DNA from 2 places in the Paenibacillus sp. alder61 genome. Region 2 is predicted to be linked to the other one. Evidence: predicted binding sites of a transcription regulator. Region 2 holds the regulator's gene; the other holds the start of a gene.
What was found. The regulator Rex, encoded in region 2, represses fermentation and respiration genes when NADH is low (regulators of the CRP and FNR family bind a similar motif). The targets are predictions, from matches to a motif close to TTGTGAAATATTTCACAA.

Region 1 (16,661 bases), on a different contig from region 2:
TGATTTCAAGATCCTTCTGTTCGATAACGCCGATTTCGCTGTCCTCGATGACTTCGGCGGTGAAGCTGTGCTTGGTGCTGAAGAAAGGATCGGCCTGGCCGACCATATCGCCGCGTCCGTACATGTATAGGATCAACTCTTTGCCTTCGTCGGTGGATTTCGTCAATTTGATCCGGCCGCGCTTCACGTAGAACAGTTTATCGGAAAAGTCGCCCTCCCAAAAAAGATGGGTTCCTTCGGGGTACGTCTTGTCTTTCATCGTTACAAGTAGCCGGTTGAAATTTTGCTCTGTAAAGCAGCTAGTATTGCCGCGGGGCTGTGTGGTGCTCACCATTTCACTCATTTTAATTTCCCCTTTGCACTCCTAAGTTATCTGAAAATTTAAATTAATTATATAACGTTTCTTCATGTTTGAGTGGCCTGTAAAGGCTGAAAAAGTGTCGAAATTTTAACATTGTGACTATTTTCACTTTTTGAGGTTGATTTATTTCACTATCCATGTGATTCATGATACAGAAATAACTGCCGGAAATGGAGAGGAACATCATATGAAGAAGGGGCTCTCCTCACTGTTTTATGATAAGGAATGAAAATGAGTTTTGAAAAAACAAACAGATAAAATGAAAGTAAATCAAAATATTTTTAAACTACGTGAAAAATTTCACTATACAAACCGGACCTGATGTGGTATGCTTTAACCATCAAGAGAAGCGCAAGGCTTCATAAGGATAAACCACAAAGTGAAATAATTCACAATTAGATAAAAGGTTTATCCATAACCCCACTTAGGAGGATGAGAGAAATGGCCGTAAAGAATGACGCGACGACAAAAGCAGCTCCGGATGCACAGCAGTACACCCAAACTTTGATTGACAAGGCGAAGAAAGCTTCCGAAGCGTTCATGACCATGGATCAGGAACAAATCGACAAAATCGTGCAGGCGATGGCCCTGGCCGGACTCGACAAACATATGCATCTGGCGAAGATGGCCGTAGAGGAAACCGGGCGCGGCGTTTATGAAGACAAAATCATCAAGAACATGTTTGCGACCGAATACATTTATCACAGCATCAAATACGACAAAACGGTAGGCGTTATTGAAGACAACCAATTCGACAGCTTCCAGAAAATCGCCGAACCGGTCGGTATCATCATGGGGATCACACCGGTAACGAACCCGACATCCACCACCATTTTCAAATCGCTGATCGCGATCAAGACGCGGAACCCGATCATCTTCGGATTTCATCCGTCCGCTCAAAAATGCAGCGCGGAAGCGGCGAAGATCTTGCTCGAAGCCGCCATCAAACACGGGGCTCCGGCCGACTGTATCCAGTGGATCGAGAACCCTTCGATGGATCGGACCAACGCGTTGATGAATCATCCCGACGTGGCCTGCATCCTGGCTACCGGCGGATCGGCGATGGTCAAAGCGGCTTACAGCTGCGGCAAACCGGCCCTCGGCGTAGGCCCCGGCAACGTGCCTTGCTTCATCGAGAAGAGTGCAAACCTGGATCAAGCGGTGAACGACCTGATTCTGTCCAAGACGTTTGACAACGGTATGATCTGCGCATCCGAGCAAGCGGTGATTATTGAAGAACCGATTTTTGATCAAGTGAAGAAAAAAATGATCGCCAACGGCTGCTACTTCGTGAACAAGGACGAAGCCGCCAAATTGACCGCGGGAGCGATTATCGCCGACAAATGTGCGGTTAATCCGAGCATCGTGGGTCAACCGGCCGTCAAGATTGCGGAAATGTGCGGCATTGACGTTCCGGCGGGAACGAAAATTCTCGTAGCCGAAATCGAGGGTGTGGGACCTAAATTCCCGTTGTCCGCCGAGAAGCTGAGCCCGGTGCTTGCCTGCTACAAGGTGAAAACGGCCGAGCAAGGGATCGAACGCGCGTTGGAAGTCGTACAATTCGGCGGCATGGGCCATTCCTCGGTCATTCATTCGAATAATGATGAAATTATCCAAAAATTCTCGGACCGGATGCCGACGTGCCGGATCTTGGTGAACCAGCCATCTTCGCAAGGCGGTATCGGCGACATTTACAATACGAATCTTCCATCGTTGACACTGGGCTGCGGATCTTACGGACGCAACTCGACATCGTCGAACGTAACGGCTGTAAATCTGATCAATGTGAAAAGGGTGAATCACCGTACCGTGAATATGCAATGGTTCAAAGTGCCGAGCAAGATTTATTTCGAGAAAAACTCGACTCAATATCTTGCCAAAATGCCGGATATTTCCCGTGTGCTGATCGTAACCGACCCGATGATGGTAAAACTGGGCTACGTGGAAAGAGTAGAGCACTATCTGCGTCAACGTCAGACACCTGTCGCTATCGAAGTGTTCTCCGACGTGGAGCCGGATCCATCGACAACGACGGTAGAACGCGGTACCGAACTCATGGCGAAATTCCAGCCTGACTGCATTATCGCACTCGGCGGGGGGTCGCCGATGGATGCAGCGAAAGGCATGTGGCTGTTCTATGAGTATCCGGACACGGATTTCCACAACTTGAAGCAAAAATTCATGGATATCCGCAAACGGATTTACAAGTATCCGCGCCTGGGCCAAAAAGCGAAATTCGTGGCGATCCCGACCACTTCGGGTACAGGTTCGGAAGTCACTTCGTTCGCGGTCATCACGGATAAAATCAACGGCAACACGAAATATCCTTTGGCCGATTACGAGCTGACTCCGGATGTGGCGATCATCGATCCGGAATTCGTGTACAGCTTGCCGAAAACCGCGGTGGCCGATACAGGGATGGACGTATTGACGCACGCGATCGAAGCTTATGTATCGGTTATGGCTAACGACTATACGGACGGCCTTGCGATCAAAGCGATTCAATTGGTGTTCCAATACCTTGAGAAGTCGGCTTTGACCGGCGACAAGCTGGCCCGGGAAAAAATGCACAATGCTTCGACACTGGCAGGTATGGCCTTCGCGAACGCGTTCCTGGGGATCAACCACAGCTTGGCGCATAAATGGGGCGGCCAATATCATACCGCTCACGGCCGGACCAATGCGATCCTGATGCCGCACGTCATCCGCTATAATGCCAAGAAGCCGACCAAATTCGCGGCTTGGCCTAAATACACGAACTTCGTTGCCGACGAACGGTATGCCGAGATTGCCCGCATCCTTGGACTACCGGCCCGTACTACGGAAGAAGGCGTGAAGAGCTTGATCAATGCGATTCGCGATCTGAACAGAAAACTGGGCATTCCGGAAACCTTCCAGGAACTCGGCTTCGATCCGAAGGATTTCGAATCGCGGGTTGACTATTTGGCCGACCGCGCTTTTGAAGACCAATGTACGACAGCCAATCCGAAGCTGCCATTGGTATCGGAGCTGGCCGAAGTTTACCGGGACGCCTTCTACGGAAGATTTGAAGAATAAGTGAACAAAAGGCTCGAACAACGTGACAAATATCACCTTGTGTGATATTTGTCACAATCTTTCTAAGGGGATTGTTATATCATATAAATATAAATGATCCCTAGTACGTTGGTAAGTTCAGCGGAGATCATCAACATCAGATCAAGGACTTATCAGTGTCTAAAATGTGAAAATTATCACAAATTTAAGGGATCGTGAGGCGCGGAAAGCATCCTTCAACGCCGCGCACTTCAAATATATATGGAGGGATTAAGATGTCGGTGATCGAGAGAGAAGTACAAAACACGCAAGAAGTTAAGACGGCTTGGAGAGGATTTAAGAAAGGCAAATGGATGAGGGAAGTGAACACACGGGACTTCATCGATACGAACATTAAGCCATATGAAGGAGACGAATCCTTCCTGAAAGGCGCCACAGCCAATACCAAAGCGCTGTGGGACATCATTTCCGATCTGTCCAAGAAGGAGAGAGAAGCGGGCGGCGTTTTGGATGTGGACGTTCATAAACCTTCGACGATTGTTTCCCATAATCCCGGTTACTTGGACAAAGAGAAGGAACAGATCGTAGGCGTGCAAGGGGATGCCCCTTTCCAACGGACGATCCATCCTTTTGGCGGTATTAACATGGTCATTAATTCTTGCAAGGCTTACGGTTTTGACCTGCCGGGCGAGATTGTAGATATGTTCACCAAGATTCGCAAAACACATAACCAGGGCGTGTTCGACGCCTATACTTCCGACATGAGAGCCGCGCGTAAAGCGGGGATCATTACCGGGCTTCCGGATGCTTACGGCCGCGGCCGGATTATCGGGGACTACCGCCGCGTCGCCCTTTACGGCGTGGACTTCCTGATCAAGCAAAAACAAAAAGAGCTGAAGGATCTTGAAGTGGACGTCATTGACGAAGACGTAATTCGCCTTCGTGAAGAATTGTCCGAGCAAATCCGCGCTCTGGATGAGTTGAAGCAACTCGGTCAAATGTACGGGTTCGATATTTCGAGACCGGCGGAGAACGCCAAAGAAGCCTTCCAATGGTTGTACTTCGGATACTTGGCAGCCGTCAAAGAACAGGATGGAGCCGCAATGTCCCTGGGCCGTGTTTCTTCCTTCCTTGATGCTTATATTGAACGCGACCTGGCTGAAGGCACACTTACCGAGGAAAGCGCGCAGGAACTTGTCGACCATTTCGTCATGAAACTGCGGATCGTCAAATTCCTTCGCACTCCGGAATACAATGAGCTGTTCAGCGGCGACCCGACCTGGGTAACCGAATCGATCGGCGGGATGTCCGTACACGGTACGACCAAAGTTACCAAGAACAGCTTCCGTTTCCTGCATACATTGTACAATCTGGGACCAGCGCCGGAACCGAACCTGACGGTTCTGTGGTCGGAGAAATTGCCTGAAGCGTTCAAGAAATACTGCGCCAAGGTTTCCATCGAAACCAGCTCGATTCAATATGAGAACGACGATCTGATGCGTCCGATCTACGGTGACGACTACGGTATCGCCTGCTGCGTGTCCGCGATGGAAATCGGCAAGCAAATGCAGTTCTTCGGTGCCCGCGCCAACCTGGCCAAAGCGCTGCTGTACGCCATTAACGGCGGTAGAGACGAGAAATCCGGTGCGCAAGTCGCTCCTGAATTCCCGGCGATCACTTCCGAATATCTTGACTACAACGAAGTCATGAAACGGTTTAAACCGATGATGGAATGGCTTGCCAAGCTCTATGTAAATACGCTTAACGTTATTCACTATATGCATGACAAATATTGCTACGAACGCATTGAGATGGCGCTGCATGATCGTGACATTCTTCGTACGATGGCTTGCGGTATCGCCGGACTGTCGGTAGCGGCCGACTCGCTGAGCGCGATCAAGTACGCCAAAGTGAAGCCGATCCGCAACGAGCAAGGCATTGCCGTCGACTTCGAAATCGAAGGTGAATATCCTTGCTACGGTAACAATGACGATCGTGTCGACCAAATCGCCGTCGGGCTCGTGGAATCATTCATGAGCATGATCCGCAAACACAAAACTTACCGTAACGCCATGCCGACACAATCGGTATTGACGATCACGTCGAACGTGGTTTACGGCAAGAAAACCGGCTCTACGCCGGACGGACGCAAAGCGGGCGAACCGTTTGCTCCGGGGGCGAACCCGATGCATGGCCGGGATAAGAAGGGGGCGCTCGCCTCGCTCAGCTCGGTTGCCAAACTCCCATACGAGCACAGCTTGGACGGCATTTCCAACACCTTCTCGATCGTGCCTAAGGCGCTCGGCAAGGAAGCTGAAAGCCGCAAATCCAACCTGGTATCGATGATGGACGGTTATTTCGGCAGCAAGGCGCATCACCTGAACGTCAACGTATTTGACCGTGAACAGCTGATGGATGCGATGGAGCATCCGGAGAACTACCCGCAATTGACGATTCGCGTATCGGGTTATGCGGTCAACTTCATCAAGTTGACCCGTGAACAACAACTGGATGTCATCAATCGGACCTTCCACGGCTCGATGTAAGCAGAAAGAATTTTAAAGATAGGTCTATGCTTGGTCCAACGACAGCTTACAAATAAAAGGAGTGACGAAACATGCTTAAAGGTCGCATACATTCATTGGAAACTTTCGGAACGGTGGATGGCCCGGGTATTCGTTTCGTCCTCTTCATGCAGGGCTGTCTGCTGAAATGTCAATATTGTCACAACCCGGATACCTGGAGCCTGACGGACGGGAAAGAGATGACCGTAGACGAGGTGCTGGCCGAAATTGAGCCATACCTTACCTACTACCGTTCCTCGGGCGGCGGGTTGACGGTATCCGGCGGAGAGGCGACGCTGCAAGCTCCGTTTGTCACCGAGCTGTTCCGCGAAGCCAAGAAGCGGTGGAATCTTCACACGACGTTGGACACCAACGGTTACAATGAGGGGGATAAGATTCGCGACCTTCTGGATGTGACGGATTTGGTCCTGTTGGACTTGAAACATATTGACAACGAGAAACACATCAAGCTAACCGGCAAGCCGAATGATCGGATGTTGAAGATGGCGGAATGGTTGTCGGAACATGACCGTAACATGTGGATTCGCCACGTTTTTGTTCCCGGCATCCATGATGATGAGCAGGATTTGTTAAACCTCGGCCGCTTTATCGGTGGTTTGCGGGGAGTGGAGAAGTTCGAAATTCTCCCCTATCACCAGATGGGGATTTACAAGTGGCAAGAGTTGGGCTGGGATTATCCGCTTGATGGGGTCCCTTCGCCAACGCCGGAGGAACTCGAGCGGGCAGGTCGGTTGATTGAAGAGGGACGGCGGCAAGCAGCTGGTGTGAAATCGTAATTGGCGTTAACAAATGTAACATGAAATCTAATTTTTATAAGAGAAACGGTTCAACTTAACTCAAGAAGTTAGGTTGAACCGTTTTCTTTTTGTCATTTAGATGATTTTATCCCTGGAATAGAAAAATGACCTCCTTACCAATATTGAACGCGCTTTCTATAATGAAGGTGTAGCAAAACCAGACAATGAGGAGGGTCCATAAAAAGATGAAAAAAAGCTTCGTCCTTCTGCTGAGTTTATTTCTTTTGAGCTCGATAATGCTGGCAGGCTGCGGAAAAGCCGCTAACGAGGGAGCTCCCGCAACAAACGGAGAACAGCCCGCGACAAACGACAAACCTAGCGAACCCAAAGCCAGCGAGGAGCCGTTTGAGATTACGATCCGTCACACGCAAGTTGGCGAATCCAAAAAGTTCCGCCTTGCCTTGCTAGAGGATGTCGTGAAAAAGACGCAGGAAGCGGTTCCGGGACTCAAAATCAAGCTGGATGCCGTCGATTCCGAAGTAAACCGGAAAGAAAAGCTGAGAGGCGAGATGGCTGCGGGGAAACCGCCGGAAATTTTCGATGTTTTCGGAAGTCCGGACGCCGCCCTATATGCCAAGGAAGGGTTGATGCTGGACTTGACGCCGATTTTGGAGGAGCTCGGCCTCAAAGACAAGTTCACCACCTTGGCCCCGTTCACGCATGACGGAAAGATCTACGGACTGCCGATCGGCGGGTCGATCGAAGGATTTTTCTACAATAAGGCGTATTTTGAGGAGAAAGGGCTGAAAGTGCCTGCCACGCTGGATGAACTGGAGAAGCTGGCCGAAACGATCAAAGCCGACGGCAAAATCCCTTTTGCCCAATCCTCCAAGGATGCCTGGATTCCGCTGATGACAACCAACAACCTGTGGTCTTACTACGGAGGGCCGGAAATTACCTACGGCTTCAAGACGGGCGAAACCAAGTGGACGGATGAAAATATGGTCAAGGCCGTAGCCAAGCACCAGGAATGGGTGCAGAAAGGTTATTACAAGAAAGGCGAGCTCGGATTTGAATATGCGGACATGCGGAATCAAATCATTACGGGCGAAGCGATCATGATGATGGATGGCTCTTGGGCCAATTCGGTGTTCCGGGATCCCGCACAAGCAGGCGATACGGTCGGTAAAATCGGATTCTTCAACATGCCGCCGCTGAAAGCCGGAGACCCGGTGGTGGTCATGCAGGACGCGAACAACGGGTACGGGTTCTCCAGTGCGGTCGCGGAAGATCCGCGGAAGCTGCAGGCTGTCAAAGAATTCATCAAGTTCATGTGGACGGAAGAGATGCAGCTTCGTGGACTGAAAGAAGACGGCGTGCTGCCGGCGATGAAAATGGATCTGGAGCAAATGAAGACGACTTCGGACGATCCGCTGATGCAGGATATTTTCAAAGCGGTCAGCGAGATCGGGACTTCGTTCCCGGCGTTTGACGCCCTGGTTCAAGCGGAAGTCAATACGGCGCTTAGCATGGGGATCCAGCAAATTATCGGCGGGGAAATCGATCCGGTCAAAATGCTGGAGAACGTCCAGGCGGCTCAAGACGCGGCGAACGCGGCTGAGCCGCAATAAGGACCGCCAATAGCGATTGACGATGATGAAGGGCGCCACCCGCCTCCAAAGGGGGCGCTCTTTTTTCACAAAAAATAAGGCATCCGCCATGGAGGTTACTATGAATAAAGCGCTAAGAAATCCGCTGATCTATGGATTGTTTGTGCTTCCGGCATTTGTGTTGTTCCTGGCCTTCTTCGTTTATCCGATTTTGAGCGCCATGAACAACAGCTTTACGAGCTGGAACGGAATTTCCAAAAATATTACGTATATCGGCTTTGACAATTACCTCACCGCTTTTCAAGATGCGGCTTTTTGGAAATCGGTACGGAATAACGTTTACTTCATTCTGTTCTCCTGTTTAATCCAGGTTCCCTTGATCGTCATTTTCTCGCTGCTGATCGCCAATGTGAAGCGGCTGAAAGGCTTGTACAAAACAGCGGTATTTATGCCGTCCATTATGTCGACGGCCGTGATCGGCATTCTGTGGGGCTTCATTTACAATCCCGATTTCGGGTTGGCCAATGAAATATTGGGCGTGTTCGGTTTGCCGCAGGTCTACTGGCTGTCGGATAAAAATTGGGCGATGCTGTCCATTTTGATCACAAACGCCTGGCAGTGGACCGGATTTTATATCGTGATGGTGCTGGCCGCGATTATTTCCATACCCAAAGAATTGGAAGAAGCGGCGGCGATCGACGGCGCCACAGGGTTTCAGCGGGCTACCCGGATTACCATTCCGCTCGTGATGCCGATTATCTCCGTTGTGATCATGCTGTCCATGGCCGGGGCCATGAAGGCGGCCGATATTGTGCTGGTCATGACCAAAGGGGGGCCCGCCGGTTCGACGGATGTGATGGCCACTTATATGATCCGCTACGCGATTACGAGTTTCAGACATGGTTTCGGCAACTCCATCGCCGTGCTGATCTTTGTGTTCACGATCGTCCTCACCGCGCTTTATCAATTTTTTGTGGCAAGACGGACAGAAAGGATTGAATACTGATGAGAGCATTAAAAAAAATCGTCCCGCATATTTTTCTGATGGGTTACCTGCTGATCATCCTGTATCCGTTCCTGTTCGTCCTGTTTTCTTCCGTAAAAACGAACAATCAGGATATCGCGGCGAATCCGTTCGGTTTGCCGGGCTCCATAACCTTCGACAACTACGTTAATGCGTGGGTGAACGCCAAGATTAACACTTATTTTTTTAACAGTTTATATATCGGTGTCGTTTCCGCCTGTTTATCGATTCTGTTCGCGGCGATGCTGGCCTTTGCCGTAACCCGCATGCGTTACAACCGGATCAGCGCCGCCTTGTTTCAATTGATCCTGCTGGGCATGCTTATTCCCAACAACTCGCTGCTGCTGCCGATCTACGGCGTGATGCGAAAATTAAACATCCTTGATACGCATATGGCGTTGATTCTTCCGTACATCGCCAACGCGATCCCGTTCTCGGTCATCATTCTCGCGGCATTCATGCGTTCGCTGCCCGGAGAGATTGAAGAGGCGGCGGTCATCGACGGTTTGGGTTCGGCCGGACTATTCGCCAAAGTTATTATTCCGCTCACGGTTCCCGCGATCGTTACGGTGTTTATTATTAATTTTCTCGGCAATTGGAACGAGTTTTTGCTTGCCAACTATTTCTTGTCGAGCGACGAGCTGCGGACGCTTCCCGTCGGGATGGTCGGATTCCGAGACGCGTACAACACGAATTATGCCCAGATGTCGGCCGGCATTGTATTCAGCGTCCTTCCGGTCATGATCATCTACGCTATTCTTCAGGAAAAGATCATAGAAGGAGTTACGGCCGGCAGTGTCAAAGGATAATAAAAGCGCTTCCGCAAAAGGGAGAACCATTCTCGGCGTCGCGCACTTCAACTTCGGGAGCGAAACGGCCAATGAACTTGCGCATCAAATTGTTTACCGCCTTTCTCGGGCTGGTCATTATTCCGTTGTTCATCCTCGGCATCATTACGTTTATCGTAACGTTCCGGTCGATTGAGATGAAGTACAGCCAGCAGGCCGAGTACTCGCTGAGGGCGATCGGCTACAGTATCCGAAATGTATTTCACGAAATGGATAATGTGACGGATAACGGGATTGCCAAGGGGGTTTTTCAGGAGGCGTTGAATTCGCGAAACCCGGACACCCAGGATTTGACGGCCGCAGACCAGCTGGAGCTGAACGCCAATCAGCGAAATTTCCGCTCGCTGTTGTACAATCATCCGGCTATCGATTACGCATTTTTGTACAATATCCAAAGCAGCCGGGAATCCAAAGTCATTACGATCTTTAATAAGGAAAATTTCGAGACGCTGCCCTATGAGGAATTCAAAGAGCATTCCTTATACCGGGAGGTCGTGAAATTGAATGGGGTACCGCGCTGGATCGCACCGCGGGAGTATCCCGAGTTAACCGGAACGGACAGCGTCTTCACGCAGATCCGGCTGATCAAAGACCTGGAAAGTTTTAAGCGGGTTGGGGTTTTGTTCGTCCAAATCAAAAGCTGGGAGTTCGAAAAAATATTTCAGAGCATGACCCTCGGCAGCAAGCTGCGGGACACGAGATTTTTTCTGGTCAACGATAAAGGGCAGGTGCTGTATGACTATCCCTCCGAGCTAACGGGTCTGGTGCTGGATGACCAAATCCGGCAAAGGCTTGTCGGCACCCGCGACGTGTTCAGTTATCGAGGCAAATTCAACGGAGAAGAGAGCGTGATCTCCATCCATCGGTTACAAGATTATCCATGGACGGTGGTATCCGTGACCTCTTGGCGCTATTTGTCGCAGGAAGTGACGACTTTTGCCAAATGGTTTGTGGCGATCATTCTTGTCTGCGTGCTGACGGCGATGCTGTTCAATGTCTTGTTCGTGAACCGGATTACGGGAACGATCGGCGTGATCGTCCGCTTTATGAGAAAAGTCGAGGCCGGCGACCTGAACGCCAGGGTGGAGGAAAAAGGGGATGACGAGCTGCTGCTGCTGCAGCAGGGCTTTAACAGCCAAATGGATAAGATCAACGAACTGTTCGACCAAGTGAAGAAAGAGCAGCGGCAAAAAGCAAACGCGGAGCTCCGGGTGCTGCAGGCGCAAATTAAGCCGCACTTTCTGTTTAATACGCTGGAATCCATCAATGTGCTCGCGGTGCAGAACGAGGGGCGCAAAGTAAGCGAGATGGTGCTGCGGCTTGCCCGGATATTAAGGATCAGCATCCAGGGGAAAGAGGAGATCCCGCTTCGTGAAGAAATCGAGCATTTGCGAAGCTATCTGGAGATTCAGAAGTTCAGATTTGCGGACCTGTTCGAGTACGAGATCGACGTTCCCCCGGAGCTTATGGATTGCCTGGTATTAAAGCTGACGCTTCAGCCTTTGGTGGAGAACAGTATTCAGCACGGGTTTGAAGGAATAGCGTATGGAGGAATTCTGCGCATATCCGGTCATTCGGAAGGAGACCGTTTAATTCTGCGAATTGAGGATAACGGCATCGGAATAAGCCGGGAACAGTTGTCGCTGATCCACTATGCGGACACCGGAAGTCAGCCGGAGGTCAAGAGCGGGGCCGATCAAGAGGGAAGAGGGCTTGGGCTGCGCAGCGTCTATGACCGTTTGCGGTTTCAATACGGGAGCCGGTACGGCCTGTTTATTTGCTCGCATCCCGGAAGCGGGACGGTCATTCAGTGTGTGATTCCGAAATCCGAATGGGGGAAACGAGATGAAGCTGAAGGTATTGCTCGTGGATGATGAATTGCCGATCCTGAACAATTTGTCGAAAGTGCTGCCCTGGGAGGCCATGAACTTCGAAGTGGTCGGTCTGGCCAGGGAAGGCCGTCAGGCTTTGGAAGCGGCACTTCTGCACCGGCCCGATTTGATTCTGAGCGATATCCGGATGCCGGTCATGGATGGGCTTTCTTTTATCCGCCACGTCCGGGAAAACGGATTGGACAGCGCGATACTGCTGCTGACGGGGTACCAGGAATTTGAGTATGCCCGGACCGGCATAAAATACGGTGTCAGCGATTATATTACGAAACCGATCGATTATTATGCGCTTGAGGAAACGGTGCGGCGGCTTGCGAGTCAAATCGCGGACAGGAAAAAGAAGCAATTCCGGCAGCGGCAGTTAAACCGGATCGCCCACTGGCTGAATGAAAAGCACATCCTTTATTCGCTGCTGGGACAGATCACGGAGGAAGGGACGATTGATGGGACGGAGTTAGAAACGGAGAGTGAACATGCGGACGGGAGCGCGGATTCGAATGGGGACCTTGCTATGAATCCGCAGCCCGGTTGTTACGGCCTGCTTCTGTTGGAGGCGGACGGGTATGCCGCCGGGTCGCTATCCTGGTCTTCCGCCGAACGAAAAAGCTGGAACATGAAGATCAAGCAGCGGTTAAAGGAGTTGTTCCTGCCCTTATTGAACGAGTGCCTGATTATACAGGCGAGGGAAGGGGAATGGTGTGTCGTTTTTTCCACGGACACGGAATATGAGCTCTCTAGCGAGCGGCTGCGGCCCATTTACGAGCGGTTGCAAGCGGCGGTAGGAGAAGAGACGGAAGGCATGGGCGTCCGGATGTGTCTGGAAGCGGGGGGACTGAGAAGGAGCGGCCTAAACTTGGCATACCGGCGCCTGCAGCGGCTGCTGCTGGCGGTGGCGCCACAGGAATGGTTTGTGCGGGCGGACCGCCTTCCGGAACGGGAAACCGGACATTCCCATGCATCGGAGGAGGGCGGACGCTGGGGCTATATCGAAGAGCTCGGCCCCGCCCTTCGACATGGCCATCCGGATGCGTTAAACCGGATCGCCGACGGTCTTTCGCAATATGCGGAGCGCATGGCCGGAGGGCAGCGATCGGGCGAAGCCGAACGAATGCTGAATTATGTGCTGATCCATCTTTTGCGCGAGCTGCGTGAATTACGGGTGTTGACGGAAGAGGAAGAGGCCGCCGTTTGGTCCCGGCTGCGGGAATCCCTCGGACTAAAAGACCTGCTGGCGCTGGTCAAATCGTTGCTGCATCGCGCCGGAGTCTGCCATGCCGGCAGGAAATCCGCGGAGATGTTGATGGCCTCGGCTCAGGGCTATATCCGGGATCATCTGGCCGATGATTTCGGGATCGAGGAGATCGCCGATTTTCTCGGAATCAGCTGCAGTTATTTTTGCCTGCTGTTCAAGAACCACTTTGGCGAAACCTTTGTTGAATATTTAACGAGGCAGCGGATGGAAAGGGCCAAAGATTTGCTGAGCCGCAGCGATAAACCGATCGCGCAAATCTGTGCGGCCGTCGGCTATCAAGAACGCCGTTACTTCTCGAAAGTGTTTCAGAAATACACGGGCATGACGCCTTCGGAATTTCGTATTCAGCAATCGAACGTATCCTAAGAAAACGGGGGAATTAGCATGGATTTGTCGCAATGGTCTTTGGACGAGAAAATCGGCCAGCTCTTCATCTGCGGATTTCACAGCCTGACAGCGGATGAACAAATTCGGACACTGGTGAAGGATTATCATGTCGGAGGAACCGTCTATTTCCGCCGGAACGTGGAATCCGTCTCCCAATTGGCGGCCCTGTCGGCCAATTTGCAGCGGCTGCCGCGCAGCAGGCCGGAAATTCCGCTGTTTATATCCATCGATCAGGAGGGAGGCATGGTATCCCGCCTGGACCATGAAGGGATGAGCCGGATTCCCGGAAACATGACGCTGGGGGCGGCCGGGGACCTGCGGCTGACTCGGCGCGCGGCCGAGTTGGCGGCCAAGGAAATGATCGCCTTGGGCATCAATTTCAACTTCGCCCCCTGCGTCGATGTAAACAACAATCCGGCGAATCCGGTCATCGGGGTCCGTTCCTTCGGGGAGGACCCGGACAAGGTCGGGGAGCATGGAGCGGCGGCGATCCACGGATATCAGCAAAGCGGCGTGATCGCGACGGCGAAGCATTTTCCCGGCCACGGCGATACGACCGTCGATTCCCACCGCGGGCTCGCGGTGGTTCCGCATGATCGGCGGCGGCTGGAGCGGATCGAGCTCGCGCCGTTCGCAAAGGCGATCGCGGCCGGCGTCGATGCGATCATGACGGCGCATGTGGCGTTTCCGGCCTTCGAGCCGGATGAGGGTACGCCAGCAACGCTTTCGAAGCGCGTGCTGACCGATTTGCTTCGCGTAGATCTGGGGTTTGAAGGCGTGATCGTGACCGATTGCCTGGAAATGCATGCGATATCCAAATCCTGCGGTATCGCCGAGGGGGCGGTGCGGGCCATCGAGGCCGGGGCGGATCTCATACTCGTCAGCCACACGTTCGAGGATCAGATCGCCGCGATTCGGGCGGTTCGGGAGGCGGTAGCGTCCGGCCGTCTCAGCGAAGAACGAATAGACCGCTCCTCAGAGCGCGTGCTTGCTTTAAAGAAGAAGCGGATCGGTTGGTTACCCCCGGTTGCGGAAACGGAGTCTTTCGTCCCCGTTCCTTTAACGCCGCCGGAAGAGAGCGATGCCCTCCTGACCGAAATTGCCGAACACAGCGTTACCCTGGTCAAGGATGCCGAAAACCTGCCTCTTGATCCCGCGGAGGCCATCCTGGTCGTGTGGCCCGAGCTCCGTCACCGGACGGAAGTGGATGAGCCGGCGGTTCACCGCTATACGCTGGCCGATGCCCTTGGGCGGTACGGGGAACGGATCACCTTGTCCGTGATCGGCACGCATCCGACGGAGCGGGAGGTGGAGGAGGTGCTAAACCAAAGCCGAAATTTTGCCCAAATCGTGGTCGTCACTTATACGGCGGAAGGTGAACTTCCGACGGGTCAAGCGCAGCTGGTTCAGGGGTTGAATCGGCTTTACGGTTCACGGATCGTCGCGGTTTCAAGCCGCAACCCCTATGACCTGCATGATTTCCCGGAGGTCGGCACTTATCTTTGCCTCTACGAAAACCGATCCTTTGCGCTGGATGCTTTAGCCAAAGTGCTGACCGGCAAAATCGTGCCTCGCGGTACGCTGCCGGTAAGCTTGGACTCCGAATACCGGACCGGGTTCCGGTTACTCTAACTGAAACAAGGCCATAACTCGCGGCAGATCCAACAAAATTAACGGATCATGTCGCTTTTTTTACATTGCTGTAATATTTACAGAAACTTTTTAAGGGAAGGCGCGTTTAATAGTATGTGTGATTTTGAAAGAGTCAAATATGGGAGTAGAGAAGGAGTCTAGCATGAATTTCAAAAGATTGGTTATCACTACAGTTATAGCGCTTTCACAAGTGGCTATGGTTCTTCCCGCGAGTGCGGAAGAAGCTGTTACACCTCCCGCTTCGAACGGGGCGAATGCAACAACGAGTCAAAATCAGAGCAACACCGGCAGTGGAAATACGTCGAACCAAACGACTGATCCCAGCGGGGGCCAGGGGAATGGGCAGACCGGGGATCAGACTTCGGGAGAAAATCAGGGGAACACCGCTCCGGCCGATAACGGCACACAAGGGAAGAGCGGCGACAAAGTGGCTCCGGACGGTACGGTAAATGGTGATCCGGCAGCACAGACACCCGACAATCAAGATCCGGCGAACCAGGTTCCGGGAACCACGGAAGAGCCGCCCGTTGAAATTACGTCGAACGATGCCGCCGGCTCCGGCCAGCTGGTGCTTATGATGAACAGCAAGAAGATGTACCAGAACGGCAAGGAATACCTCGCCGGTTATCCGATGGAGGTCAAGGACAACGTTTCCTACGTTTCGATCCGCGCCATCGTAGAACGCGCCGGATTGCAGATCGCTTACGACGGCAAAACCAAGGAAACCATCATTAAGCGCGGGACCGACGAACTGCGTTTTAAAGTGAACAGCGCCAGCTATAAAGTGAACGGCGTTACGACGGCCATGAAGGGCAAATCCTATTCCGTCCAAAATAACTTCATGGTCCCTTTGACGGCGATCACTAAGGCTTTGAACATCAAGTACGAGGTGGATCTGCAAGGCAAACGCGTCATTCTGAATCTTGAGACGAAACCGAAGGCTTCCTTCTCGATCGGGAACAAGGAAGTGATTGCGGGTGAGACACTCGTTCAGTATGTGACGGAATCCACTTCGCCGATCGGACTTCCGATCGTTAATGAAGAGTGGCAGGGCAAGCAAGATATGTTCGATACGCCGGGGCTTTACGTCGTGACTTACCGGGTACAGGATTCCAGCGGTCAATGGAGTGATCCGTTCTCCCTGACAATCGAAGTCAGAAAACCGCATACGCCGCCGGTGGCGAATTTTACGACCGACAAAGATACTTACAAGATGGGCGAGCTTATTACTTACACGGATCAAAGTACCGACGAAGTCGGCATCAAGAGCCGCGAG
Region 2 (16,661 bases):
AGCTCCGCTTTGGCAAACAAATGGCGGCGCTATGGCTGAAGCGGGAGCGAACCAGGCTGGCCGTGGAGTTTACGGAAGACCCGGACAAGCTGCAGGCGGAGCTGGAGCTTATGAAGCAATCCGAAGCCCGCTGGCATGAGGAGGTCCCGGTTCACACGCTCAAGGAGCTGGCCATCCGCGGCGAGGACGTCATTCGAAGCATGGGCAGGAAAGGCGGACCGTGGCTCGGAATGCTGATGGGCCGGCTTCTGTTCCTGGTCGCCTCGGGGGAGTTAGCCAATGAGCGGGAAATCTTGCTGGAGCAAGCGAAAGTAGTGGTGAATGAAGATGGAACATCCTAAGTTGTTGGAGATATTCCGGCAAAACGAAGGGAAATACCTGTCGGGGGAAGAGATCAGCAAGCGGCTGTCGATCAGCCGTACGGCGGTGTGGAAACAGATTAACAAGCTGCGCGAGGAAGGCTTTGAGTTCGAAGCCGTCTCCCGCAAGGGTTACCGTTTAATCCACTCGCCGGATAAGCTCGAACCGCAAGCGGTACTGCAGGGCTTGCGCACCCGGTCTTTCGGCCGCAGCCTAAAGATCGTGGAGGTTACAACCTCCACCCAGGAGGAGGTGCGGCTGCTTGCGGAACAGGGGACGCCCTCGGGTGCGCTCGTCCTCGCCGAGGAACAGACGGGAGGCAGGGGCCGACAGGGCCGCAAATGGTTCTCGCCGCCGCGTAAAGGCGTGTGGATGAGCTTGCTTCTGCGGCCGGAACGGCCGCTTTCTTTCGCCCCTCAGCTGACGCTGCTTATCGCGGTGGCGGTCTGCCGGGCGATCCGGAAAACAAGCGGCGTGGATGCGGGCATTAAATGGCCTAACGACCTGCTCGTGCAGGGCAAAAAAGTATGCGGCATTCTTGTGGAATCCGTCAGCGAAGATGAGCGGATTCGTTATTGCATCGCAGGGATCGGCATCGATGTGAATGTCGAGGCCCATGAGCTGCCCGCCGATTTGCAGGCGGTAGCGACCTCGTTGAAGATCGAAAGCGGCAGGAACCAGGATCGGGTTGCCTTGATCACGGCCGTCATGAATGAGCTGGAGGATTTGTACACCCTTTATGAGCAGGAAGGCTTTACGCCGATCAAACATCTCTGGGAGGCGCTGTCGGTTACGCTCGGAAAACGGGTGGCGGTAAAGACGCCCCAAGGGGAGATTTCGGGCGTGGCCGATGCTTTGGACGAGTCCGGTGCGCTGATTCTTTTGGATGACAAAGGGATGCCTTTTCCGCTTTTTTCCGGGGAAGTCCATCTTGCCTGATGAAAAATGTAACGCAATTTGTTATACTGTCCTCATGAGGCGATATCGAGGTTTCGAATTGCACTCATGAGGGCACAATACAGCTGCATGAACATTTAGGGTTCCACAAATGACGTTGGATTCTGCTCTGAGCCGAAGAGGACCGAGACAGAAAGAACGAGCGCTAGTGACTCTTCTTTGGATTTCGGACCTTTTTAGTGCGTAAACTAAAAGGTTTTTTTGTCGTGCCATCCTGCGCGATGTGACGAACGGGAAACCGGAGGAGATGGGGAAAACCATGGCAGTGAAGCAAGCTTTAAACATTGTGAAGTTGAAAAAAATGAAGCAGGAAGGCCAGCCGATCACCATGATCACCGCTTATGATTATCCATCGGCCAAACTGGCCGAGGAGGCGGGGATCGATGTGCTGCTGATCGGGGATTCGCTCGGCAATGTCGTACTCGGTTACGACTCGACGATTCCCGTGACGACGGAGGATATCGTCTACCATACCAGGGCCGTAGCCCGCGGTGCGCAGCACACGTTTATCGTGGCCGACCTGCCTTTTATGACATATCACGGCGGTATTGACGAGACGCTGCGAACGGTGCGGCGGATTATGCAGGAGGGCCATGCCCACGCCGTAAAGATGGAAGGTGGCGCCGAGATCGCGGATACGGTCCGTGCGATCGTCCAAGCCGGCGTGCCGGTGCTGGGGCATATCGGTCTGACGCCGCAGTCCGTTAATCAGATCGGCGGGTACCGCGTCCAGGGGAAGGACGAACGGGATGCCAGACGGTTGCTGGCCGATGCCAAAGCGCTGGAGCAAGCCGGCGTGTTCGGGATCGTCCTGGAACTTGTGACGGAAGAGGTGGCCGGAGCGATCACGTCCGAAATCGGCGTGCCTACCATCGGAATCGGCGCCGGACGGAAGGTGGACGGCCAGGTGCTGGTCTTTCACGATGTGCTGAAATATGACCCCGATTACCGCGAGAAGCGCTTCGTCAAAACGTACGCGGATATCGGATCGGAGATTCGAAAAGGGATCGCCGCTTACGTAAATGAAGTGAAGGATCGCGCTTTTCCGGCGGAGCGGCATGTGTTCGCCGCCGAGGAAGGCGTACTCGAAAGTCTATACGGTCCGGGAAAGGCGGGTTCGCGGTCATGAAAGTGTTTCGAAACATCGGCGAGTTGACCCGCTTTCTGGGCGAAGAGCGTTTTGAAGCGGCGGTAAGGGAAGGCAAAAAGATCAAAACCGGCTTCGTGCCCACGATGGGGTACCTGCATGAAGGCCACGCCAGCCTGCTACGGAGGGCACGCGGAGAGAATGACCTGGTCGTGCTGAGCATCTTCGTCAACCCGATCCAGTTTGGGCCGAACGAGGATTTCGAACGTTATCCCCGTAACGAGAAACAGGATTTAGCCTTGGCTGAACGCGAGGGCGTGGACGCGGTGTTTCTGCCTTCGGTGGAAGAGATGTATCCTAAGCCTACCCGTACGAAAATCAAGGTGGAAGGGTTGACCGACACGCTGTGCGGCGCCTCCCGGCCGGGCCATTTCGACGGAGTCACCACGGTAGTGGGGAAATTGCTGCATATCGTCCAGCCGGACCGGGCCTATTTCGGACAGAAAGACGCCCAGCAGGCCGCCGTTGTAGCGCAGATGGTGGAGGATTTGAATTTTCCCGTCCGCATCGTGCCGTGCCCGATTATCCGGGAAAACGACGGTTTGGCGCTGAGCTCCCGGAATGTTTATTTGAGCCCGGAGGAGCGCCGGGCGGCGTTGGTTCTTTCCAAAAGCCTGCTCAAGCTTCAGGCTGAAGTGGAAGCCGGAGAGCGAAAGACCGCCGCGGAAGCCCAAAGGGCTATCGTCCTGGCGATCGAGGCCGAGCCGCTTGCCTCCATCGATTATGTGGAGATTGTCCGTTTTCCGTCATTGGAACCGCTGGAAGGCGGGGCCGACCTTGGAGAAACCGCGGAGCGGGAAGGCGTACTTGTTGCGCTGGCGGTGAAATTCGGCAAAACGCGCTTGATCGACAACGTGATTTTTATGAATAAGGGGGAGCAGAATGTTTAGAACGATGATGAAGTCGAAGATCCACCGGGCCACCGTAACGGAGGCCAATCTGAATTATGTGGGCAGCATCACGATCGATGAGGATCTTATGGAATCGGCCGATCTCCTTGAGAACGAAAAGGTGCAGATCGTTAATAACAATAACGGCGCTCGTTTGGAAACCTATGTTATCCCGGGGCCGCGCGGCAGCGGGGTCATTTGCCTGAACGGCGCGGCGGCCCGTCTGGTCCAGCCGGGAGACCAGGTGATCATCATTTCCTATGCGATGCTGTCGGCCGAAGAAGTACGGAGCCATAAGCCTACCGTCGTGTTTGTCGACCAGAACAACCGGCCCGTCGAGAAAGCGAACCAGGAACTGCACGCCACGGTACGATAAACGTTTGTAGTCCGCAAGCAATTAATCCCTTCGGGAATGAAATGTCCGCCTTCAACAAAAAATGAACGTAAGGCTCGCACTGACTTCATTTCGTTAGGGGTGGATGGTGATGATGTTTCAGCACATGTTTGCGGAAATGAATGAGATGTTGGATGAGGTTATTCAATTTTATCCAATCGCCCATGGCACCCAGAAACAGGATTTGGCCAAGAAGTGGAATTTGCTTCAACAGATGAGCGACTTAATTATTGAAGAGTGGCTGAATTTTGAAGAGAAAATGGGCGTATTCCGGCAGAGCTCCGCGAGTCCCCAAGGGAGTTCGGCCGCCAACCTGCCCGAATTGGATTGCGACGCGTTTGTCAAAGGACAGGGGTATTACAAACTTATGATGTTCCCGCAGGCGCTTGCCCAGTTTAAGGAGGCCTTGGAGCAATTTCCGGACAGTCCCTCGGCGCGCACGTATCTGGCGATGTGTCATATGCATCTGGAGGAAATGGACGAAGCCATCCCGCACTTTTGGCGCGTGCTTGAAGGCACGGAAAATAAACGGCTCCGGTCGATTATTTACAATGCTCTGGGCTGCATTGAGGCCCAAAGAGGCGGGCGCGCCAAAGCCAAGGAATATTTTACCTTGGCGCACTATCATGACCCTTCGCTGGCCGAACCGCTGTCGAACCTGGAAGCCTGCATGCGGAGCACCGGGAAACTGAAATACGGCAATGAACTGACCTCCCTGCTTTAAACAAGGAACTGATTCGGATTTATCCTATTTTGATCCATTTGGAAGAAACGGTGTGTCCCAAAATCGCGGGAGACATCGTTTTTTTTCTGGAGGGGGGCCTTTGGAGCGCTTCACACAATTTTCAAATCGGGCCACTTCTGTTATGCTGTAAAAGAGACTGGAACGAAAGGGACTTAGGAATCAATGAAATATGCCGTACTCGATTTTGAAACGACAGGAAACCAGTCCTCTGATGAAATTATTCAAGTAGGGCTTGCCATTATAGATGAAGAACAGAATATTTCCCAAGTTTATCGTTCCTTCGTAAAGCCGGGGATTCCGATCCCCCCGTTCATTACGAACCTGACGGGGATTACGGAAGAGGATGTCCAAGACGCGCCGGAACTGGATGAAGTCATGGTGGACCTGGTTCCTCTTTTGAGCGATACCGTGCTCGTCGGGCATAACGTCGCTTTTGATTTTAATTATTTGCAGAGCGCGCTCGATAAAACGGGATATTTACCGTTTACGGGGCGGATTCTCGATACGATGGATTTCTTGAAAATCTTTTTTCCTTCCCTGACCACCTATCAATTGGGGATGGTGGCCGCCGAGTTCGGCGTGGAGCATGAACGCCCGCATCAGGCCGACAGCGACGCCTTGGCGACGGCTCTGATCTTCCTGAAATGCCTGGACGAGCTCAAGGAACTGCCGCTAATCGTGGTGCAGCGTCTGGCGGACCTGTTCGCCGGCGAGGACAGCGATCTCGGCTGGTTCTTCGACGCCATGCTGCAGGAGAAGGAACGGGAGGGGGAAGCGAGTCCGGACGGCTTCGTGTATTACCGCCAGTTTGCGCTGCAGGTCGACGACTGGATGGATATCGAACCGGCCAGAAGTGATCTGGTTCACAACCCGCTCAAGGACGTTTCATTCGAGCAGTTTATGGAACAGGTCCGGGACCGCCTCAAGACGAAGCTGCCGGACTACGAGGAACGCGAAGCGCAGAATATGATGCTGTCCGAAGTCAGCAAGGCGTTTGCCGAGGACAAGCATCTGCTGATCGAAGCCGGGACAGGGACGGGAAAGTCGCTGGGGTACCTTTTGCCGGCCATTTATCACAGTGTAAAGCAGGATGAGAAGGTGATGGTCAGCACGCACACGATCAATCTGCAGGAGCAGCTGAGGGAAAGGGATGTTCCCCTGCTTACCGAAGCGGTTCCGTTCCCATTCCGGGCCGCCGTGTTCAAAGGGCGACAGCACTATTTGTGTTTGCGCAAATTTGAACATAAAATTAATAGAAGAGACTTTGCTTCACCTAAAGAAGAAATCATCACCGCCGCCCAGATGATCGTGTGGTTGGCGCAAACCGAGACGGGCGACGACGAGGAGCTGAACCTCGGAAACCGTGGAGGAGATTTCTGGGAAACCGTGGCGAGCGAGTCGGACTCCTGCCTCGGCCGATCCTGTCCATGGTTTCGCAAGTGCTATTATCACAAAGCGAAGCATGAAGCCGGCGTAGCGGACGTCGTCATCACCAACCATTCCAAACTGTTTACCGATATTCAGGCCGGACACCAGCTGCTTCCGGGTTACGAACGGTTGGTCATCGATGAAGCCCATCATTTGGAGGAAGTCGCCGGGAAACACCTGGGGCTCCAGATGAAGTATTTCACCGTTGTTCACACGCTCACCCGGTTATTCAAGGACAGCAAGACCGGGCAATTCCCGAATTTGCGCATGATGTTGGATCAGTCGGGAAGCGAAAAGTCGGGCGAGTGGTGCTCCGTCATCGACGGGCTGTATCCGACCCTGGTCGATGTGAAGGAAGTCTGGGACCGCCTGGCGGATCAGATGTTCAGCCTAATGCCGGAACGCAGCGACGCGGCGCCTGGAGATCCGGGGCAATTCGTGCTGCGCCTGCTGCCCCAGAAGAGACCGAAGCAATGGGATACGCTGGCTGAGCTGGAGAACCAGATTTATGTCGCTCTGGGCGACGTGATCCGCAAAGCGGAAAGGCTGATCGGCGAGTTGAAGGACGATGAGCATGACTTCGGCTATGACAGCCTGATCACCGATATCGGCGGCTTATTGAAGGACCTTGCCACCGAGCGGGAGGCGCTCCGCTTCTTTATCAAGCTGGAAGACGCGAATACCGTCTACTGGATCGAAGGCAACGGGAATTACCGCAGCAAATCGCTGCAAATTTTTGCGGTGCCGATCGATGTGAGCGCCCAATTGAAGGAATTTTTCTTCAACAAGAAGAAGAGTGTAGTGATGACCTCGGCGACCCTCTCGGTCGACAAGTCTTTCCAGTATATGATCGATCAATTGGGGCTTGCCGAAGCGGCGGAGCAGGATCGGCTCAATACCGCCATGCTCCCGTCCCCGTTCAATTACAGGGAGCAGGCGCTGCTGGTCATTCCGCGGGATTTTCCAAGTGTGAAAGGCAGCGTCGGAGACGACTATTTTGTTTCCACGCTCGTTCGGTCCCTGGCCGATACGGCGACCGCCACCCATGGCAGGATGCTGGTTCTGTTTACGTCCTACCGAATGCTGCGGCAGGTGTATGACCCGCTGAAGGAATTGCTTTCCGAGCGGGGCATCACCGTGATCGGGCAAGGGATGGACAGCGGGAGCCGGACGAAGCTGACCCGCAGGTTCCAAGGGCAGCACGCTTCGGTTTTGCTCGGCACGAGCAGTTTCTGGGAAGGCGTCGATATACCCGGGGAGGCTTTAACGAGTCTAGCCATCGTCCGGCTGCCGTTCCAACCGCCGAACCATCCGCTGGTGGAAGCCAAGAGCGAGCGGCTGCAGCAAGAGAAGAAGAACCCGTTCATGAAGCTATCCGTTCCCCAGGCCGTCATCCGTTTTAAACAAGGTTTCGGCAGATTGGTCCGCTCTTCGCAGGATCGCGGGATCGTGGTGGTTTATGATACTCGGATCTTGGAATCTTATTACGGTAAATACTTTTTATATTCTTTGCCCGGACCGAAAATGGAGCATATGCCGCTGGAGCAGATGGTGCCGCGGATTTCGGAATGGCTCAACGCCGGGGAATCTTAAGTGTTCCTCAAATCGTGTACGTAGGGGGAAATTTGATGAAATCGGAAAAAATCTCGGATGCGGTGGTTCGCCGCCTGCCGGTGTACCTGCGTTTTCTCAATGAACTCAGCCGCCGGGAGGTGCCGACGGTATCCTCGCAGGAGCTTGGGCAGAAGCTGGATCTGAATCCGGCTCAAATCCGCAAAGACCTGGCTTATTTCGGCGATTTCGGCCGCAAAGGGATCGGCTACGACGTATCGTATCTGATCGAGAAAATCCGTCAAATTCTGAATTTGGATCAGCAGATTAACGTCGCTTTAATCGGGGCCGGTAACCTGGGCCAAGCGTTGTCGAATTATAACGCGTACTTGAAAGATAATATGAAGATTGTGGCGGTTTTTGACGCATCCCCTCACAAGATCGGGACGCAGATCAACAATATTACGATTCAGCCGATCGACGAGTTGGTCGATACGGTCCGAAGCAACAACATCCGAATCGGGATCATCACCGTTCCCGATGTGGAGGCGCAGCGGGTTGCCGATCAATTGGTGGCTGCGGGAATCGGAGCGATTCTGAATTTCGCGCCGACCATCTTAAAGGTACCCTCCGAAGTGCGCGTTCATGCGGCGGATTTCACAACCGATTTGATGAGTTTGGCCTATTATCTGGATGCTGGAAAGGAACATACGGAACATGACGCGAAAATGGCTGATTAAAGACGGGACCTTTGCGGTGCAGGATCAGAAGACCCCTGTCATTCGGGGCTATATGCTGGTCGAAGGAGACCGGATCACATATGTCGGAACGGAGCGGCCGCAGGGCGTGGAAGGGGCCGAGACGTTTGACGGCAAGGGCCTGTTGTTTCTCCCCGGCTTGATTAATACGCACGGTCACGCGGCGATGTCGCTTTTGCGCGGCTACGGCGACGACATGGTGCTTCAGGAGTGGCTGCAGGAGAAGATGTGGCCGATGGAAGCGAAATTTACCGGCGAGGATGTTTATTGGGGAACGGCGTTGTCCGTGCTGGAGATGTTGAAAGGCGGGACCACCACCTTTTTGGATATGTACGACCATATGGACCAGGCGGCTGCCGTGGTCGAAAAATCGGGAATCCGCGCCGTTCTAACGCGCGGTGTCATCGGGCTCTGCCCGCCTGAAGTGCAGCAAAGCAAGCTGAACGAGGCGGTCAATTTTGCGCGCGAGTGGCACGGCAAGGCCGACGGGAGAATCACCACGATGATTTCGCCGCATTCTCCATATACTTGTCCTCCGGATTACATTGAAAAAATTGTGCAAGCGGCGCATGATCTCGATTTGCCGATGCACACGCACATGTCGGAGACGAGAGCCGAGGTGGAGCAAAATGTGGCCGACTACGGCGTCCGCCCGGTTCAGCACCTGCTGAATCTCGGCATGTTCAGCCGGCCGACGCTGCTGGCCCATGCCGTCCACTTGACGGACGAGGAAATCGGCGTTTTGGCCGAGCACCGGGTCGCGATATCTCATAATCCCGGAAGCAACCTGAAGCTGGCTAGCGGCGTGGCCCGCGTTCCCGAGCTGCTCAAGGCCGGGGTTACCGTATCGCTGGGTACGGATGGACCTGCCAGCAACAATAACCTCGATATGTTCGAGGAAATTCGTCTGGCGGCACTGATTCATAAAGGCGTATCGGGAGACCCGACGGCAGTTCCGGCGGCTGAGGCGCTGCGCATGGGGACGGAATACGGGGCGAAGTCGTTATTTCTCCAGGATACGGGTCGACTCGCTGCCGGCATGAAGGCGGATTTTATCGCCCTGAACACGGAACAGGCGCATTTTCTGCCTCGTACGGACTATATTTCCCATATCGTGTATTCGGCAGGGCCGAAAGATGTGGAGCATGTTTGGGTGAACGGCAAGCAAGTGGTCAAACATGGCGCTTGTCTCACGCTCGACGAGGAGAAAGTAAGGTTTGAAGCCCAAGCAGCGTTTGAGCGCCTTCTCGGCCGATAAGACGATCTATAGGATGTTGATACTACGCCGATCGGGGAAAGGAAGAGAAGGTTGAGAAACAGAACCAAATGGATCTTGCTCTCCCTTCTGATACTGGGGCTCGTCCTCATCGGGCTTCACCGCTACTATCTTTTTGTTGAGCAGGATTTATGGCGGGGAGAGAAGCAAGCGATTCAGCGGGCGATGCAAGAAACTGGGCTGACGGAGGCCGATGAGGTGTGGAAATCCGTCTGGGATCAGGTATGCTGGGTCGTGCAGGGGAAGGACGAAAACGGCCGGGAAGTGATGGTCTGGCTGCCGGAAAAGGGGACTCCGGAAGTGAAACCCATGGACGAGGGCGTATCGGAAAGTCAGATCCGGAAAATCATTAAAGACAAATTTCCCGGGATCACCCCTGTACGACTGATGCCGGGCATTTACAACGACCAATATGTATGGCAGCTCTTTTACAAAGAGAAAGCTCATCATTATTACCGGTTCTTCCGTTTCAGCGATGGAGAGCCGTTGGAAGAAGTGTTTACTTTGCCCAACCGGTAACATATTATTTCGATTGAACGGATGAATAAATTTGTGTTTTTGCCAAAAAGCAGTCCTTCGGGGCTGTTTTTTTGATAAAATTTAAAATAAATTCACAACTTGATTCGAAATCGTATATACGATGTGATATACTCATCTTTGTAAGTTTATTTTGCATACTCGTCTACTATTCACTGATATACTATTCATTTATATTTTTGTACACCAAGGAGGACATCAACGTGAAATTGCGTGTTGGACCGATTGTGGCTAGTGTGGCCGTATCCGCACTGTTGTTGTTCGGAGGATGGTTTGCATATCGACATTGGGCTGTGGAGAGCCCGTTTGAACATAAAGTCAACGCTATGGAAGGTGTAAGAAGTGTACAAACGAATATTACCCCAAAACAGGTGGAGTTGAAACTCGATTTGGAACCCGGGACGGATTTGGGGAGCCTCGTTCAGCAAATTGAGCGGGAGGGCGGCAAGTGGATCGGGAGCCGCGAGGTGAAGGTGGTCGTGGAAGACAAAGCCTCCGAGAAGCTGAACGATTTGTGGGACAAGGCTTTGTTCCCGATTGCCCAAGCTATGGAAAAGAAGGAGTACACCGATATAACGACTACACTGGATGAACTGCAAAAGCAGGTTAAAGGCGTTTCGGCCAAAGCGGAAATGGACGAGAACAACGTGTACATTACACTGACGGATGGTCAGGCGAGCAAGTTTGTCATCTTGCCTCGCGTACCGCAAACTTTGGGGGTGTGGCCTAATGCGTAAATGGATGATCGAAGTTGCGGTTGGGTTCGTTCCCGTCCTGCTCATATTTTTAGCTTTTGTCGGTTTTAATGTCATTCCGCTGCTCGTCGGCCTCGTGATGGTCGGTGCGCTGCTGACAGCCGTTAAAATGCGCGGCGGAATCGTCGCCACCGCTTCCCAGGAACGCAAGCGGAAGAAGGTGGCGTCGCCCGGTTTGACATTTGAAGAAATCGGCGGCCAAGACAGTGCCAAGCAGGAGCTTCGTGAAGCCCTCGACTTTATGGTGCGTCATGAAGAGATCAAGAAGTTCGGCATCCGCCCGCTGAAAGGGATTCTGCTGACCGGCCCTCCGGGGACGGGGAAAACGCTGATGGCGAAAGCGGCGGCCCAGTACACGAACGCCGTGTTTGTCGCGGCATCGGGCAGTGAATTTGTGGAGATGTATGTAGGCGTGGGGGCCAGCCGGATCCGCGACTTGTTCAAGGACGCCCGCACGCGCGCGGCGAAGGAAAACAAGGAGAATGCCGTCATCTTTATCGATGAAATCGATGTGATCGGCGGCAAACGCGAAGGCGGCCAGCAGCGGGAGTATGATCAAACGCTGAACCAGCTGCTGACGGAAATGGACGGCATTTACACGTCCGACACGCCGCGGATTTTGTTGATCGCCGCCACGAACCGCAAAGAGATGCTGGACAGTGCGCTGCTGCGTCCGGGACGCTTTGACCGCCATATCCAGGTCGATCTGCCGGACAAGAAGGGCCGTCGTCATATACTCGAAATCCACGCGAAGAACAAACCGCTGGCGCCGGAAGTGAATCTGGATAAGGTCGCGGAGGAATCCTACGGCTTCTCCGGGGCACAGCTGGAGAGCGTGATGAACGAAGCGGCGATTTACGCGATGCGCGATCAATTGGAGGAAATCAAGCAGAGCCATCTTTCGATGGCGATCGATAAAGTGATGATGGGCGAAAAGACCGACCGTCAATCGACCGAAGAAGAGAAACGGCGCGTAGCCGTCCATGAGCTTGGCCATGCGGTCGCCGCGGAGGTCGTCGCTCCGGGAAGCGTCAACCAGGTTGCGCTTAGTCCGCGCGGCAGGGCCTTGGGATACGTGCGGCATAATCCCCAGGAGGAAAAGTACCTGTACACCAAGCCGTATATTGAGGGGCAGATTATCATCGCGCTCGCGGGGGCAGCGGCGGAGGAAATTTACTACGGCGGACGCAGTACCGGTTCCAGCAACGACTTCGAACAGGCGCTGAACCTGGTTCAGACGATGATGACGTCCGGGTTGACCTCGCTCGGCATCATAAATATGGACATGGTGACCAAAGAGGTTCTCATGAAGGAAAACGCCAAAATTCTGGACGAGCTTGCGGCTCGGACCAAACAGATTTTGATCGACCATGCGGCCGTGTTCGACCGCTCCCTGGAAATTTTGCTCAAAGAAGAGCGCCTTTCCGGCGATCAGTTCCGTTGTCAATTTCGTGACAGCTTCAATTTACCGGCATGATTTATCATGCCGGTTATTTTTTTTTACTTTTTGCTCGTGCTAAGATATTATTATATGTTGGGTATAAAATGATGTATTATTCGACATCAGGGGTACAATATTATGGAGAGACCATGAAAGGATGGAGCGAGAGAACCATGAACTTCAAAAGAATAGGTGTCATTGGTGGCGGCACGATGGGCCAAGGCATCAGCGAAATGCTGGCGGCCAAGGGTCTGGATGTGCTACTCGTGGAAGAAACGACGGAGAAATTAAACCATGCGTACAGCATGATCGAAACGAGCCTGGACAAGCAGCTTGAGAAATGGGCGATTACCAAGGCGGAGAAGAAGCTGATCTTATCCAAAATTCATAAGGTGACTCATTTTGCCGAACTCGGTACCTGCGATATGGTCATCGAGACCATTTCGGAGGATTTGAATGCCAAGCGGGAGGTATTCAAACAGCTCGATCAAGTTTGTCCAAGCAATATTATTCTGGCCAGCAACACATCGACGCTCAGCTTGACGGAAATCGCCGGTTCGACGATGTATCCGGAGCGCGTGATCGGCATGCACTTTATTTATCCCGTAGCCAAAATCAACCTGGTGGAAATTATCCGCGGCTTGAAAACTTCGGATTCCACGTTTGAAGAAACAAAGCGGTTTGTGGAGGAAGTTGTCGATAAGCGCGGAATTATGGTATACGAATCCCCGGGCTTTGTGACTTCCCGGATTATCTGCCTGATGATCAACGAAGCGCTGCATGTGCTTGGTGAAGGCGTGGCCACCGCCGAGGACATCGATGACTCGATGCGCATCGGGTACCAGTTCCAATATGGTCCGCTCGAAATGGCCGACCGTTTCGGTCTCGATTCCGTCCTTGCCGCTCTGGAGCGGATGTTCCGCGAGTTCGGAGAACTGAAATACCGCCCTTCGTTTGTGCTGAAAAAAATGGTTCGCGCGGGCTCACTCGGTGTGAAGACGGGCGAAGGCTTTTTCAAATACGACAAGGATGGTGACCGGATATGAAAATTCTAGTTATTAACGCGGGAAGCTCCTCGTTGAAATATCAGCTGTACGATATGACGGACGAATCCGTGATGGCCAAGGGGCTTGTGGAACGGATCGGGATGGACTCCTCGATTCTGACGCATAAACCGACGGGCAAAGAAGAAGTAACCGAAGTCAGCGATATTCTGGAGCATACGACGGCGATTCGCAAAGTATTGGATAAACTGACCGATAAAGTACACGGCGTGCTGGAGTCGATCGACGAAATCGATGCCGTCGGCCATCGCGTCGTTCATGGTGGGGAAGCGTTCAAGAGTTCCGCGCTGATTACCGGTGAAGTCAAATCGGAAATCCGCCGGCTGTTCGACCTGGCTCCGCTGCACAATCCGCCAAGCATGATGGGGATCACGGCGGCTGAAGCCAACTTGCCGAATGTACCGCACACCGTCGTATTCGATACGGCTTTCCACCAAACGATGCCGGAGAAAGCTTATCTTTATGCGATTCCGAAGGTGCTTTACAAGAAACATAAAGTGCGCCGGTACGGGTTCCACGGGACGTCGCACGCTTATGTAAGCAAGGCGGCGGCCGAGTTCTTGAACCGTCCGATCGAAGATTTGAAAATCATTACCTGCCACATCGGGAATGGCGCGAGTTTGACAGCCGTCAAGGACGGTGTTTCCGTGGATACGTCCATGGGGATGACCCCGCTGGAAGGTTTGATTATGGGTACGCGCAGCGGTGACCTTGATCCAGCGATCGTCCCTTTTGTCATGAACAAAGAAGAGTTGACCATTAATGAAGTAAACTCCATGCTCAACAAACATAGCGGGCTGCTGGCGATTTCCGGAGCAAGCAGCGATATGCGCGATATTACGGACGGTATGGCGGCGGGCGAGCCGAACGCTACGCTGGCTTTTGAAATGTACGAATACCGTCTGCGCAAATACATCGGTTCGTATGCGGCGGCCATGAACGGGGTCGACGTGATCGTCTTCACGGCGGGTGTCGGCGAGAACTCCGCGGTCGTACGCGAGAAAGTATGCGAGAACCTGACCTATCTCGGCGTGGAAATCGACAAAGCGTTGAACCAGGTCCGTTCGGGTGATCCTCGCCGGATTTCGACGCCGAACTCCAAGGTCGAGGTACTTGTCGTACCGACGAACGAAGAGCTCGTGATCGCCCGCGATACGTTGCGTATCGTCAATGAAATGAAGTAATCTGGGGTAGAGCGTTTTATTATCTGGTGTGTTGGAGGAGATTAGAGCATGGCGATCAAAACAGTGATCCGTCAGGTGAAAGAGCATGTCGGCGAGACCGTCGTCATCGGAAGCTGGCTGAACAACAAACGTTCGAGCGGAAAAATCCAGTTTTTGCAGCTTCGGGACGGAACCGGCTATATTCAAGCGGTTGTCGTAAAGAGTGAGGTGTCGGAGGAAACCTGGAACCATGCCAAGAGCCTGACCCAAGAATCCTCGATGTATGTGACCGGCGTGATCCGTGAGGAGCCGCGCAGTCAATCCGGTTATGAGATGACGGTAACGGATTTGGAGATCATCCATTTGACCGAGAACTACCCGATTACACCGAAAGAGCATGGCGTAGATTTCCTGATGGACCATCGTCATCTCTGGCTGCGTTCGACGAAACAGCGCGCCATTATGGTGATCCGTGCGGAAATTATCCGTGCGGTTCAGGAGTTCTTTGACAAAAACGGGTTTACGCTGGTGGATCCCCCGATTTTGACCCCGACCAGTGCGGAAGGAACGACGAATTTATTCCATACGAAATATTTCGAGGAAGACGCCTACCTGACCCAAAGCGGCCAATTGTATATGGAAGCCGCCGCGATGGCGCTGGGCAAGGTTTATTCCTTTGGCCCGACCTTCCGGGCGGAGAAATCCAAAACGCGCCGTCACCTGATCGAGTTCTGGATGATCGAGCCGGAGATGGCGTTCACGGATCATGAAGAGAGCTTGAAGGTTCAGGAGCAATTCATTACCCATGTCGTACAATCGGTCCTCGCGAATTGTCGGGCCGAGCTGGAAGCGGTGGGACGGGATGTCTCCAAGCTGGAGAACATCCAGGCACCTTTCCCGCGAATTACGTACGATGACGCGATTGAGTTTTTGCACACCCAGGGCTTTGACATCCCTTGGGGCGAAGATTTTGGAGCGCCGCACGAAACGGCGATCGCCGAACGTTACGACAAACCGGTCTTCATTACGCATTATCCCGCAGGAATTAAGGCGTTCTATATGAAACCGGACCCGAATCGTCCGGAAGTAGTGCTGTGCGCCGATATGATCGCGCCGGAGGGCTACGGGGAAATCATCGGCGGTTCGCAGCGGATCGACGACCCGGAGCTGATGTTAGCCCGGTTTAAGGAGCATCATCTTTCCGAGGAAACCTATCAATGGTATCTCGATTTGAGAAAATACGGTTCCGTCCCTCACTCCGGCTTCGGATTGGGGCTGGAGCGGACGGTAGCCTGGATTTGCGGACTGGATCATGTTCGGGAGACGATTCCGTTCCCTCGTATGCTGTACCGCCTTTATCCATAAGAAGGGTGAGAACTAGAAGGGATGACCGATAGCTGGAAAATATGGGCCAGAGGAATATCGTTCGGCCTGGAATCCGGGACGGTGAATGTTCCGCATGCGCTGCTGGCGCATTACCGGGATCTGCGCTTGTCCGACAAAGAGGTCATGCTGCTTCTCCAGCTGCTCGCCTTTAAACAGGAGCGCAACGATTTTCCGACCCTGGATCAATTGGAACGGCGGATGGGGATCGCTCCGGATGAGCTGTCCCAAATGATCCGCAAGCTGCTGAAGGACGGTTGGCTCAGCATTGATGAAGAGGAAGAGACCGCGACCGGTATTCGCTCGGAGTGTTATAACCTGGCCGGCATGTACGAGAAGTTGGGGATGCATCTGGCGCAGCTGCGGGCCGCAGCGGCCAAACAGCAAGCCCAAGAACGCATTTTGCCGGAAGCCGCGAAAGAGGAGCAGGAGCGGAATCTCTTTGTCATTTTTGAGAAAGAGTTCGCCCGTCCTTTGTCTCCGATGGAATGCGAGACCATTTCCGGTTGGGTGGATCAGGACGGCTACGCGGAGGAATTGATCCTGCTGGCATTGAAGGAAGCGGTGTTTGCCGGAAAAGTCCATTTCCGCTATATCGACCGCATCCTGCTGGAATGGAGCCGCAACCGCGTAAAAACGGCGGCGGATGCGAAGGCGTATACGCAGCGATTCCGGGCGGGCGGACGGTAATATAACGAATGTTTCAAGATCGAAAACCTTATTCTGGTGACGAACCGGAATAAGGTTTTTTTATGTCAGATTGATCTCTTAAAAAATAAAATAAAAAAATTTCGATAAGGAATTGTCATCCA

Region 1: a site for Rex is predicted at 3,583-3,600, ahead of pflB (formate C-acetyltransferase). Genes of this name have one in related genera too.

Annotation. Positions count from the first base shown of each region.
Region 1 covers NZ_JAIUDG010000026.1:46,171-62,831, reverse strand. Annotated here, with positions in the region: gene LBW89_RS23225 (Crp/Fnr family transcriptional regulator) at 1-343, opposite strand, end outside; gene adhE (bifunctional acetaldehyde-CoA/alcohol dehydrogenase) at 803-3,418, shown strand; gene pflB (formate C-acetyltransferase) at 3,673-5,943, shown strand; gene pflA (pyruvate formate-lyase-activating protein) at 6,015-6,758, shown strand; gene LBW89_RS23205 (ABC transporter substrate-binding protein) at 6,965-8,350, shown strand; gene LBW89_RS23200 (carbohydrate ABC transporter permease) at 8,451-9,335, shown strand; gene LBW89_RS23195 (carbohydrate ABC transporter permease) at 9,335-10,162, shown strand; gene LBW89_RS23190 (sensor histidine kinase) at 10,234-12,075, shown strand; gene LBW89_RS23185 (helix-turn-helix domain-containing protein) at 12,047-13,711, shown strand; gene nagZ (beta-N-acetylhexosaminidase) at 13,730-15,364, shown strand; gene LBW89_RS23175 (stalk domain-containing protein) at 15,528-16,661, shown strand, end outside.
Region 2 covers NZ_JAIUDG010000015.1:28,179-44,839, reverse strand. Annotated here, with positions in the region: gene LBW89_RS16725 (CCA tRNA nucleotidyltransferase) at 1-341, shown strand, start outside; gene LBW89_RS16720 (biotin--[acetyl-CoA-carboxylase] ligase) at 328-1,299, shown strand; gene panB (3-methyl-2-oxobutanoate hydroxymethyltransferase) at 1,577-2,446, shown strand; gene panC (pantoate--beta-alanine ligase) at 2,443-3,354, shown strand; gene panD (aspartate 1-decarboxylase) at 3,347-3,730, shown strand; gene LBW89_RS16700 (tetratricopeptide repeat protein) at 3,840-4,472, shown strand; gene dinG (ATP-dependent DNA helicase DinG) at 4,656-7,514, shown strand; gene LBW89_RS16690 (redox-sensing transcriptional repressor Rex) at 7,550-8,212, shown strand; gene LBW89_RS16685 (amidohydrolase) at 8,190-9,488, shown strand; gene LBW89_RS16680 (DUF5590 domain-containing protein) at 9,540-10,025, shown strand; gene LBW89_RS16675 (hypothetical protein) at 10,247-10,780, shown strand; gene LBW89_RS16670 (AAA family ATPase) at 10,773-12,275, shown strand; gene LBW89_RS16665 (3-hydroxyacyl-CoA dehydrogenase family protein) at 12,413-13,285, shown strand; gene LBW89_RS16660 (acetate/propionate family kinase) at 13,282-14,487, shown strand; gene asnS (asparagine--tRNA ligase) at 14,536-15,831, shown strand; gene LBW89_RS16650 (DnaD domain-containing protein) at 15,853-16,539, shown strand.